Regions from separate parts of the Frateuria sp. GZRR33 genome, predicted to be linked through region 3. Evidence: predicted binding sites of a transcription regulator. Region 3 holds the regulator's gene; each other region holds the start of a gene.

Region 1 (4,024 bases), 190 kb from region 3:
GAAGTCACCGATGGAGCCGGTGACCGTTTCGATCTCGGTGGTCGCCTGGGTGGTCTTCTCGGCGAGCTGCTTGACCTCGTCGGCGACCACGGCGAACCCGCGCCCGGCTTCGCCGGCGCGCGCCGCTTCGATCGCCGCGTTCAGTGCGACCAGATTGGTCTGGTGGGCGATTTCCTGCACCACGCCGGTGAGCTTGCGGATCTGCTCGACCTGCTCGGCCAGGCGGGCCTGGTTGCGGTTCATCGCCGACAGTGCGCTGCGCAGCAGGCGCAGCTGGCCATCCAGCTCGCTGACGCCGGCGCTGCCGGTCTGGCGCGCCTGCTCGACCTGCGTCAAGGCGGTGGCGACCTGCTGCAGGGCCGTCGAGATTCCGGCGCTGGCGTCCGTCAAGCGGCCGACGCCGTCGCGGCTTTCCTGGGTGGCCTTGTCCAGCGACGACTGTTCGCGCCCCAGCAATTGCGCGGCGGCCAGCACCAGGCCCTGCTGTTCCAGGGTCTGCAGCGCCAGCACCGACGGCTGGCCGGCGTCCAGGCGGGCCAGCAGCGGGGCCAGCGCGCGGGCGACCGCCGGGTGCTGGTGCGACAACTGCGCGAGGCGGGCCTCGTCGCCAGCGGCGGCCGCTTGGACCAGCGCGGCCAGGGACTGGCTACGGATCAGGCTCATGTGGATTGCGGTTCCTGCGGATGAATGTTCATGACATCGTCTGGATGCGTCGAAACTTGAACAAGCAATGCGTGTGCCAGTGCCGACTTTGCGTCCCCGCCTGTGTGGAAGCGCCGCTCTGTTCCTTCCCCCGCGGGCGGGGGAAGGTGCCCGAAGGGCGGATGGGGGAAGTCTTGCGGGGAGCTCACCGGACAACCCGCCCAGGAGCGCCCCCATCCGCCTGTCGGCACCTTCCCCGTGGAACGGGGGAAGACGCGGGTGGGATGCGCGCATCGAGAGACGACCTCAAGCGCCGGGACAGGCGGCCGATACGCGGGGGCCTAGTCCTTACTTTGCTGGAGACATGCATGGCCGGCGCGCTGCTGGAAAACGTCGAACGCCAGACCCGCCTGGCCGGGCACAACCGGGTGGCGATGCTGCTGTTCCGCCTGGGCGACGCGCAGTTGTTTGGCATCAACGTGTTCAAGGTGCGCGAGGTGCTTCGCCGGCCGCCGCTGGAACGCATGCCCGGTGCGCACGCGCTGATCGCCGGCAGTTGCGACTACCGCGGGCAGACCATCCCGGTGATCGACCTGGCCGCGGCACTGGGCTATCCGGCGCTGATCGAGGAGCCCTCCGCGCACCTGATGGTCACCGAGTTCAGCCGCACCGTGCAGGGCTTCCTGGTGTCGGACCTGAAGAACATGGTCCATTGCGAGGGCGAGTCGCTGGTCGCGCCCAGCGCCGCGCTCGGCTTCGGCCCGCGCGTCAACGCGGTGACCCGCATCAACGGCGCGCTGGTGGCGGTGGTGGACGTGGAGCACGTGCTGGCGAGCATCGATGGTGCGCCCGGCGAGCTTTCCACCCAGATGCAGCGGGCTGCCGGCGCGCACACGCTGCGTCCGCGCCGCGTGCTGGTGGCGGACGACTCGGTGGTCGCGCGCCGCCGGCTGATCAGCATCTTCCAGCAGATGAACATCGAGTGCGTGGTGGCTCAGGATGGCCGCGAGGCGCTCGACCGCCTCACCGAGCTGGCCGAAGGGGAGCCGGAGGAGGGCGTCAATTTGGTGGTGTCGGACATCGAAATGCCGCGGCTGGACGGTTACGCGCTGACCCGCGCTATCCGCGAAACGCCCACGCTGCGGCGGCTCAAGGTCGTGCTGCACAGCTCGCTGAGCGGCCTGTTCAACGAAGCGATAGTGCGCGAGGTCAATGCCGACCGCTTCATCGCCAAGTTCCAGCCGGACCTGCTGGCGCAGGCGGTGATCGACCTGCTGCCACAAGAGGGCGAAGGCTGACTCTCCCTGTAGGAGCGCACTTGGGCGCGACCCGGGTGCACGGCGGTCGCGCCCAAGTGCGCTCCTACAGGGGGTACACGTGGGTGTCGGAAATCCGACTCTGCCCGTAAACGAAAATCCGGCTCAACGCGCCAGGCCAGCTCCAGCAAGGCTTCGCGCCCCCATGGCACACAACTTGCCTCCAGCCCCGTGCGGACACATCGACCGCGCGGAGGCAAGCGATGAGCCAATCCATCGACAACCTGTTCGGCATGCACACCGGCGCGCTTGCGCTGTGGCAGCGCCGCACCGAAGTGCTGGCCAGCAACCTGGCCAACGCCGACACGCCCGGCTACCTCGCGCGCGACGTCGACTTCCGCAAGGCGCTCGCCGCTGCCGGCAGCAGCGGCGACGGCAGCCTGCCGCTGGCCGCGCCGACCGCCGGCCAGATCGATCCGGTCGCCCAGGCCCGCGACACGCTCGCCTACCGCGTACCGACCCAGCCGAGCATGGACGGCAACACCGTCGACGCGCAGCAGGAGCAGGCCGCCTTCGCCGCCAACAGCGTCCACTACCAGGCGAGCATGGCCTTCATCACCGCGCAGATCCGCATGCTGCGGACCGCGATCACCGGAGGCCAGGGCTGATGTCGCTGTTCAATGTCTTCAACGTCGCCGGCTCCGGCATGGCGGCGCAGTCCACCCGGCTCAACACCGTGGCCAGCAACCTGGCCAACGCCGACAGCGTGGCCAGCTCGCCTGACGCCGCCTACCGCGCCAAGGAGCCGCTGTTCGCCGCGATCCGCAATGGGCTGAACGGCCAGCCGGCCGACGCCGGCAGCGACGGCGTCAAGGTGCTCGGCGTCACCGAAAGCCCCAACGCCATCACCAGCCGCTACGAGCCGGGCAACCCGCTCGCCGATGCCGACGGCTACGTCTACCAGAGCAACGTCAACCCGGTGGACGAGCTGGTCAACATGATTTCCGCCTCGCGCTCCTACCAGAACAACGTCGAGGTGATGAACACCGCGCGCCAACTGATGCAGAAGACGCTGGACCTCGGGAAGTAAGGAGCGGCCATGAGCGACCTCGCCATCAATTCCAGCAGCGCCGCCGGCGCAGCCAGCGCACTCGGCCAGACCAAGACGCTGAGCCAGTCCGATTTCCTGAGCCTGCTGATCCAGCAGATGCGCAATCAGGACCCGACCCAGCCGATGGATTCCTCGCAGATGGTCAGCCAGCTCGCGCAGATCAACCAGGTATCGGCCACGCAGAACCTGCAGACCTCCTTCGACGCGCTCGCGCAGTCGATGCAGGGCAACCAGTTGCTGCAGGCCTCCAGCATGGTCGGCCGCGACGTCACCGTGCCGTCGCCGGTCGGTCGCCTGCAGGGCGGCAGCCTCGATGGCGCGGTCAACGTGCCGGACGGCGGCGGCCGCACGCTGGTGCAGATCGTGGACAACGCCGGCAACGTGGTTCGCACGATCGACCTGGGCACGCAGACCGCAGGCCTCACCGATTTCCACTGGGACGGCACCGGCAACGACGGCCAGCCGCTGCCCCCGGGCACCTACGGCCTGGCTGCGCAGACCGGCAACACCGCGGTGGCCACCTATGTCACCGGCAAGGTCGCCGGCGTGGGCATGACCAGCGCCGATGGCGCCTATCTCGACGTGGACGGTTTCGGCGGCGTGCTGCTGAGCCAGGTCGCGCGCGTCAACTAATTCATCAGGGGAAACACCGATGGCTTTCAATATCGCGCTGAGCGGCCTGAACGCGGCCTCCAAGGACCTCGAGGTCACCGCCAACAACATCGCCAATACCGGCACGACCGGCTTCAAGGGCTCGCGCGCAGAGTTCGCCGAGCTCTACAACTCGGCCGGGCGCAACCTCTCGGCGACCGCCATCGGCAGCGGCGTGCGGCTGGCCGACGTGGCGCAGCAGTTCGCCGCCGGCAACGTGGAGAACACCGGCAACAGCCTGGACTTCGCGATCAGCGGCGACGGCTTCTTCACCATGCGTGACGGCAAGGGCTACTCCTACACGCGCGCCGGCGCCTTCAACCAGGACAACAACGGCTACGTGGTCAACACCAGCGGACAACAC
Region 2 (4,024 bases), on a different contig from region 3:
GCCACCCGCGTGCAGATCCCGGTCATCTTCCAGACGCGGAGCCCCTCGGACGCTGCCGAGGCCAAGGCCAGGCGGACCACGGACGCCCCCGCGGACGCGCACGGAACACCGGATCTGTCCGGGCAGGCGGTCGCGCTGGACAGTCCCGTGCAACCGCTGGAGGCCGAGCCGCGCGGCTGAGGCGCGGCGCCGGCAGGCAATGAACAGGCATCCCGCACGCGGGCGCGTGAGGGAGCATCCACGGGGAGAGAAAGCATGAAGCCGATGACACGGATGGCCGCCGCCGCGACTGGCGCAGGTGCGATGGGTACCGACCGGCATACCGGGCGAACAGGCAGGGTGGCGGCATGGGCGCTGTGTGCGTTGCTCGCGGCCGGCATCGTGCAGGCGCGCGCCACGGCCGCCGATGCGCAGGTCGCGCGCGAATACCGGGCCGAGGTGGCGCTGGACATCGCTACGGACGGCAAGATATCGGCGATCCAGTTGCCGCAGGAAGTCCCCGCGATACTGACGGCGCCGGCCCGGGAGGCCATCGCGCGCTGGCGCTTCAAGCCGCCCGTGCGTGACGGGCACGCAGCGACCGCGCGTACCTACGTGCGACTCGTGCTGCAGCTCGTGCGGCAGGCGGACGGGAACTACGGGCTGCGTGCGGTGTACCGCTCGAACGGGCCGAGGCTCAGCTTCCCGGTGCTTCCCCGCTATCCGCTCGACGAGCTCCGCCGGCGCGGGCAGGGATCGGTCGTGATGGAGGCGATCGTGCACCCGGACGGCACCCTGACCGACATCCACGCAGCCAGCCATCGCATCAACCATCCGAACCCGGGGGCTTTCATCAAGTCCGCCGAGGCGGTGATGCGGCATGCCCTGGCGGAGCCGGAGCGGGTCGACGGGAAACCGGTGACAACGCGTATCCAGGTGCCGTTCGTCTATGCGTTGCACAGCATCAGCCGCAGCGAGGCGCTTTCCCGACAGGCACGCGAGGAAACGGCGCCCGTCGCCTCCGATGGTTTCAACCCGATCGGGGAAGCCGTTGCGCTCGACAGTCCGGCCCAGCTCGTGACCGGCCCGCCGGGCTGAGGGCGCGGGCCGGGCGCTTCAGCCGCCGGCCGGCAGCCAGAGCAGCAAGGCGACGCCCAGCCCGATGCGGTAGACCGCGAACGGCGTGAAGCGGTGCGTGCGGATGTAGCCCAGCAGCCACTTCACGGCCGCAAAGGCGACGACCGCCGACACCACGAAACCGACGATCAGCGCGCTCCAGTCCTCGTGCGCGGCACCGCCGTTCTTGACCACCTTGAGCAGCTCGTAGCCCGTCGCCGCGTACATCGTCGGGATGCCGACCAGGAAGGCGAACTCGGTGGCGGCGGCCCGATTGCTGGTGCCGGCCAGCAGCGCGGCGAAGATCGTCGCGGCCGAGCGCGAGGTGCCGGGGAACACGCCGGCCAGCATCTGCGCGATACCGACCAGCACCGCCACCGTCCAGGTCACCTCGCGCCGGTCCGGCTGGCGTGCGGCCACGGCTTCGGCGCCGATCATCCAGAAGCCGCCGATGACCAGCGCCCAGGCGATCGGCGTCACCGTGTCGGGCAGCGTGAAGCCGAGCTTGACCGCGATGAAGCCGAGCACCGCGGTGATCAGGAACGCCACCGTCAGCTTGGCCAGGTAGTCGCGATTGGCCGGGTCACGCCACTGGGTCAGCAGCTGCCACAGCCGCTTCCAGTAGATCAGCGTCACCGCCAGGATCGCGCCGGCCTGGATGCCGATGTTGAACAGGTCCGAACGCTGGCCCAGGCCGAGTTGCTCGGCGATCAGCAGGTGGCCGGTCGAGGAGATCGGCAGGAATTCGGTGATGCCCTCGATGATGCCGAGCAGGATGACGCGGATCAGGTCGCTCACTAAGGGCCCTCCGGCACTTCGCTAAAGCGGCATAGCTTACGGGGAAGCGGGCACGGCGGCGTGAGGCTGGGTTGCGCCAAATTGGTGCATGGCCGACGCGACAAAGGTGCAATGGGCCCTGTAGGAGCGCACCGGTGCGCGACCGCCATCCTGCTCCGGAGCGCCATGGCGGTCGCGCACCGGTGCGCTCCTACAGGGATCAAGGCTGGCACGGGCATTGCAACGGCGCCCGCATCCTTTCCCGCTCCGAGGCTTGCCCATGACTGCCCAGAAAGTGCTCGACCTGATCGCCGAACACGACGTCGAGTTCGTCGACCTGCGTTTCGCCGACATGCTCGGCAAGCACCACCACGTCACCTTCCCGGCGCACGCCATCGACGAGTCGACCTTCGAGGACGGCAAGATGTTCGACGGCTCGTCGATCCCGGGCTGGAAGGGCATCAACGAGTCGGACATGGTGCTGCTGCCCGACCCGGACACCGCGCATCTGGACCCGTTCTCGGCGCACACCCAGCTGATCCTGCACTGCGACGTGCTCGAGCCGTCGACCATGCAGGCCTACGGCCGCGACCCGCGCTCGATCGCCAAGCGCGGCGAGGCGTTCCTGAAGTCCACCGGCATCGCCGACACCGCCTTCTTCGGTCCCGAGCCGGAGTTCTTCATCTTCGACTCGGTGCGCTGGCAGAACGACATGGGCCGCGTGTTCTACGAGATCGGTTCCGAAGAGGCCGCCTGGAGCTCGCGCTACAAGTACGACGGCCAGAACAACGGCCACCGCCCGGGCGTGAAGGGCGGCTACTTCCCGGTCGCGCCGGTGGACTCGCTGGGCGACCTGCGCGCGGACATGTGCAAGGTGCTCGAGTCGCTCGGCCAGGTGGTCGAAGTGCACCACCATGAAGTGGCCAACGCGGGCCAGTGCGAGATCGGCGTCAAGTTCAACACGCTGGTGAAGAAGGCCGACGAGCTGATGACGATGAAGTACGTCATCAAGAACGTGGCGCACCAGAACGGCAAGACCGTGACCTTCATGCCCAAGCCGCTGGTGGGCGACAACGGCTCGGGCATGCACGTGCACCAGTCGCTGGCCAAGGACGGGCAGAATCTGTTCGCCGGCGAACTCTATGGCGGCCTGTCGCAGATGGCGCTGTGGTACATCGGCGGCATCTTCAAGCACGCCAAGGCGATCAACGCGTTCGCCAACTCGACCACCAACAGCTACAAGCGGCTGGTGCCGGGCTTCGAGGCGCCGGTGATGCTGGCCTACTCGGCGCGCAACCGCTCGGCGAGCTGCCGCATCCCGTACGTGTCCAGCCCGAAGGGCCGCCGCATCGAGGTGCGCTTCCCCGACCCGATGAACTCCGGCTACCTGGTGTTCACCGCGCTGATGATGGCCGGCCTGGACGGCATCATCAACAAGATCGATCCGGGCGCGCCGGCGGACAAGGACCTCTACGACCTGCCGCCGGAAGAAGAGAAGAACATCCCGCAGGTGTGCGCGAGCCTGGACGAAGCGCTCAACGCGCTGGACAAGGACCGTGAGTTCCTCAAGGCCGGCGGCGTGTTCACCGACGACTTCATCGACGCCTACATCGAGCTGAAGATGAAGGAAGTGACTGCCTACCGCGCCAGCACGCACCCGCTGGAGTTCCAGATGTACTACGCGATCTGACCGCAGCAACAGGGGTCGAGGGGACGGGCGCTTCGGCGCCCGTTTCTTTTGGAGTGGCTTTGCGACACGTTCAGGGCCGCTCGACCACCAGCGCCACGCTGCCGTGATTGTTGGCGTAGGCCTGCCAGGCGTCGTTGGCGTAGGCGTAGAAGTAGCCGCTGGCGCCCGGGGTGAAGCGGCAGCCCGCGCCGATCACGAAAGTCTCGCCGCGCTCGTCGCCTTCGCCGTTGGCCACGAAGCCGATCAATGCGCACCACGGCGCGGACTCGAGGCGACGAGTGAACCAGAAATCGCTGTCGCCATGGCTGGCGGTGTTGAACGCGTGTTCCACCGAGCCCAGCGCGGAAGCGGCCAGTCGCGCGATGTCGGAGGCATGGTGCCCGTCGACCTCGCCGCCGGCGGGGGAGAACTTGGCGCCCGCGTCGAGCCATTCGCCCGAGGCGGTGAAGCGGTAGGTGACGC
Region 3 (4,024 bases):
GCTCCCAGCCGCCTGTCGGCAGCCTCCCGCGGCCGCGGCGGCGGGCTTGATGTTGGGCACGTCGCTTCGGGCAAAAAAAGACCCGCCACCGGGGCGGGCCTTTTTGCCGGGCGGGGGCGCTCAGCCGATCTGGCGGGCTTCCCGCGCCTCCTGCTGGTGCTTGTCGGTCACCTTGTCGCGATGGCGACGCAACTGCGCGGCGAGCTTGTCGAACACCATGTCGATGGAGGCGTACATGTCCGCACCGCACGCCGCCGCATGAAGCGCGGCACCCGTGGTGCTCAAGGTGGCGTCGGCGCAGTGCTGCAGCTTGTCGATCGACAGCACCATGGTCAGGCCCAGGCACCTTTCGTCGAGGCGGGTCAGGCGATCGAGCCGGGACTCGGCATGCGCACGCAGGGCGGGCGTGACTTCGATCTGCTGGCCGGTGAGTTGGAACTGCATGGGGCGCCTCCTCTGTTACGGGCCGCCGTGGGGCGGCGGGTTCGCATGCCGTGGCGGCATGCCGGTTCACTCATTCGTATGGGATCGTTCGGGCCGGTTCCAAGTGCTGGGTTTCAGGGGACGGTCAGCCAGCGCGCTGGCGCTCGCTGGAACTGGGGATGCGCAGGGCCTCGCGGTACTTGGCGACGGTGCGGCGGGCCACCTGGATGCCCTTGCGGTTGAGCTCCTCGGCCAGGGCCTGGTCGGACAGCGGCTTGCGTGCGTCCTCGGCGTCGACGAGTTTCTTGATCATCGCCTGGATGGCGGTGGCCGAGGCGCCGCCACCGTCCTCGGTCGAGACGCCACTGGAGAAGAAGTACTTGAGTTCGAACGTGCCGCGCGGGGTATGGATGTACTTGCGCGTGGTCACGCGCGAGATGGTCGATTCGTGCATGCCGACTTCCTCGGCGACCTCGCGCAGGACCAGCGGGTGCATCGCTTCGGGGCCGTAGTCGAGAAAGGCGCTCTGTCGGCGCACGATCGCGTCGGCGACCTTCAGCAGCGTCTCGGCGCGCGATTCCAGGCTCTTGATCAACCAGCGCGCCTCCTGCAGCTGGCCGCGCATCCAGCTGGCATCCTCGCCGCGCGCCTGCGCGATCAGGCTGCAGTAGTGCTGGTTGAGGCCCAGCCGGGGCTGGCAGTCGGGGTTGAGGCTCACCTTCCAGCGGCTGCCTTCCTTGTAGGCGTAGACGTCCGGCGCCACGTACTCGACCGGCGTGGCGTCGAGTGCGGCGCCCGGGCGCGGGTCGAGGCTGCGGATCAGCAGCGCCGCGGCGGCGACTTCTTCCTCGCTCGCGCGCAGCTTGCGCGCGAGCTTGGCGACGTCGTTGCGTGCGAGCAGTTCGAGTTCGCCGGCGACGATCTGCAGCGCGAGCCCGCGCTGGGGCGTGTCCGCATCGAACTGCTCCAGCTGCACGCGCAGGCAATCGCGCAGGTCGAGGCTGGCGATGCCGGTGGGATCGAACCGCTGCAGCTGCCGGCGTACCGCCTCCACCTCGTCGGCGCCCGCGTCGAGGTCCGCCGGCAACGCCGCGAGCACGCCTTCGATGCCTTCGGCGAGGTAGCCGTCGGCGTTGAGCGCGTCGATGATGACGGTGGCGATCAGGCGCTGCCGCGTATTGAAGGGCGACAGGTTCAACTGCCAAAGCAGGTGTTCCTGCAGGGTTTCTGGCGCGGCGTTCTGGGGTTCGAAGTCCTCCTCGCCGCGGCTGCCCGATGGCGCGCTGCTGCCGAGCGAGAAATCGATGGGCGCCTCGGCGGGGCCATCGGTCTCGCCCCAGTCGGCGCCGTCGTCCACGTTGTGGTCGACGGTGGGCGCCTCGGCCGGAGCGGCGCTGAAGCCTTCTTCTTCGGTTTCGCCGGGCTCCGCCGATTCTTCCTCGAACTCCAGCAGCGGGTTGCCTTCGGCGATCTGCCGAAGTTCCGCTTCCAGCTCCAGCTGCGACAGCTGCAACAGCCGGATCGCCTGCTGCAACTGCGGCGTCAGGGTGAGCTGTTGGTTGAGTCGGAACTGGAGTCCGGGTTTCATGCCAGCCGGTGCGGAGGGACGTGGGATCATCCTACCCCGGCGGGTGTGACGCGACCATAGCGATGGCAGGTGCTGGCGGGCCCTGCGTCACATCACCGCTTCAGAGCTTGAACTCGCGCCCCAGATAGACCTCACGCACCTTCTCGTCGGCAAGGATGTGCGCGGGCGTGCCGCGCGAGAGCACCTCACCGTCGTTCAGGATGTAGGCGCGGTCGCAGATGCCCAGCGTCTCGCGCACGTTGTGATCGGTGATCAGCACGCCGATGCCGCGTTCCTTCAGGTGGCGCACGATGCGCTGGATCTCGCCCACCGAGATCGGGTCGACGCCGGCGAACGGCTCGTCCAGCAGCATGTAGCGCGGCTGTGCGGCCAGCGCGCGGGCAATCTCCACGCGGCGGCGCTCGCCGCCGGAAAGGCTGATGCCTTTCTGGCCGGCAATGTGGGCGATCTTCAGCTCGTCCATCAGGCCTTCGAGCTGTTCGTTGCGCTGGCGGGCGGTGAGGCCCTCGCGCAGCTCCAGCACCGCCATGATGTTGTCGGCCACCGAGAGCCGGCGGAACACCGAGGCCTCCTGCGGCAGATAGCCGATGCCCAGCCGGGCGCGGGCGTGCATGGGCAGCCCGGTGATGTCCTGCCGGTCCAGCCGGATGGTGCCGCCGTCGGCCTCGACCAGGCCCACCACCATGTAGAAGCAGGTGGTCTTGCCGGCACCGTTGGGGCCGAGCAGGCCGACCACTTCGCCCTGGCGGATCGAAAAACCGAAATCGCGCACGACCTGGCGCGAGCGGTAGCGTTTCTGCAGGCCTTCGGCAGCGAGCATCGGTCAGGGCTGCCCGCTGCTGGTGGCGGGGGCGGGCGCGCTGGCAGCGGATGCCGGCCTTGTGGCGGGTGTGGCCGCTTGCGACTTCGGCTGGGGCTTGAAGATCATGTGCACGCGACCGTCGCCGCCGCTGTCGCCGGTCATCTCGCTGGTCTGCGTGTTGTAGGTGAGGCGGTCGCCGTGCGCCTCGCCGCGGCCCTGCTGGGTGATCGAGGCGTGACCCTGCAGCACGGCGAAGTCCCTGGCCACCTGGTAGTCGATGGTGGCGGCCGCGCCCTGCATCAGGTTGCCGTTGTCGTCCAGCTGCTGGATGTGCGCCGGGCTGCCGGTGAGCACCACGCTGTCGATCTCGGCGTTCGCATCGAAGTGCACCTTGGCCAGGTCGCCGGTGGCCTTCAGCGAGCCCTGGGTGATCACCACGTTGCCCTTGAGCGTGGTGGTGCTATCGGGCTTGCGGAAACCGTCGAAGTGCGAGGCCTGCACGTCCATCGGCTGGTCGCGGTCGGTGCGCTTGGCCTGTACCGGCGCCAGCACCAGCAGGCCCAGCAGGGCCAGCGCCCAGCTGGCGCGGGTGCTAGCGCGCGTGCTGGCGGGGCGGGAACGTGGCATGGACGTCATCGAGCAGCTCCAGGTGTTTGTCGTTGAGGTCGGCACGCATGCCGACGCCGTGGATTCTAGTGCCGCCCTGCACCAGCTGCGCCGGCGCGGCCGTCTCGAGACGGTTCTGCTTCGGCCAGGCGGTGACGTCGGACGTGTCGATCGTCGTGCGCGGCGTGTCGTCGAACGCGGCCCGCTCCAGGTGCACCGGCCCCTGCAGCTTGAGCAGGGTGCCGTCGTGGTTGACCCAGCCGTACAGCGAGTGGCCAAGCCAGTCGGGCACCGCCGGCTGGTTGGAGGGCAGGCGGAATTCGGGCGCGTTGATGTACAGCGATTCGTCGCCCTCGCGCCGTTCCAGTTGCGGCGCGTGGATCAGGAAGCTGGGCAGGCCGTCGGTGCCGTACTGGGTCAGCCTGAAGTCGGTCAGCGTGTAGCCCGAGCGTGGCGGGCCGACGAACTCGTTGGCCTTCGGCGGCGGGCCGATCCACCACAGCAACAGCTGGGCCACGCCAGCGAGCAGCGCGACCACGACGATGGCCGCCGCGAGGCGGCGATCGCGCAGCCACTCCCTCACCGCCAGCGCTCCTTCTCATTGC

The links. The regulator sigma-54, encoded in region 3, starts transcription at its own class of promoters, with help from an activator protein. The targets are predictions, from matches to a motif close to TGGCACGNGCNTTGC.
Region 1: flgB (flagellar basal body rod protein FlgB) is a predicted target of sigma-54. The motif match lies at 2,105-2,119, and genes of this name have one in related genera.
Region 2: glnA (type I glutamate--ammonia ligase) is a predicted target of sigma-54. The motif match lies at 2,100-2,114, and genes of this name have one in related genera.

The regions. Positions count from the first base shown of each region.
Region 1 is NZ_JBHZGK010000002.1:342,320-346,343, forward strand. Features, by position in the region: gene ACFWZU_RS03940 (methyl-accepting chemotaxis protein) at 1-663, opposite strand, end outside; gene ACFWZU_RS03945 (chemotaxis protein) at 1,011-1,940, shown strand; gene flgB (flagellar basal body rod protein FlgB) at 2,162-2,566, shown strand; gene flgC (flagellar basal body rod protein FlgC) at 2,566-2,988, shown strand; gene ACFWZU_RS03960 (flagellar hook assembly protein FlgD) at 2,998-3,642, shown strand; gene flgE (flagellar hook protein FlgE) at 3,662-4,024, shown strand, end outside.
Region 2 is NZ_JBHZGK010000005.1:300,259-304,282, forward strand. Features, by position in the region: gene ACFWZU_RS08840 (hypothetical protein) at 1-180, shown strand, start outside; gene ACFWZU_RS08845 (energy transducer TonB) at 256-1,077, shown strand; gene ACFWZU_RS08850 (undecaprenyl-diphosphate phosphatase) at 1,096-1,893, opposite strand; gene glnA (type I glutamate--ammonia ligase) at 2,153-3,562, shown strand; gene ACFWZU_RS08860 (DUF2235 domain-containing protein) at 3,633-4,024, opposite strand, start outside.
Region 3 is NZ_JBHZGK010000002.1:147,594-151,617, forward strand. Features, by position in the region: gene hpf (ribosome hibernation-promoting factor, HPF/YfiA family) at 121-444, opposite strand; gene ACFWZU_RS03055 (RNA polymerase factor sigma-54) at 569-2,011, opposite strand; gene lptB (LPS export ABC transporter ATP-binding protein) at 2,112-2,831, opposite strand; gene lptA (lipopolysaccharide transport periplasmic protein LptA) at 2,835-3,440, opposite strand; gene lptC (LPS export ABC transporter periplasmic protein LptC) at 3,406-4,008, opposite strand; gene ACFWZU_RS03075 (KdsC family phosphatase) at 3,999-4,024, opposite strand, start outside.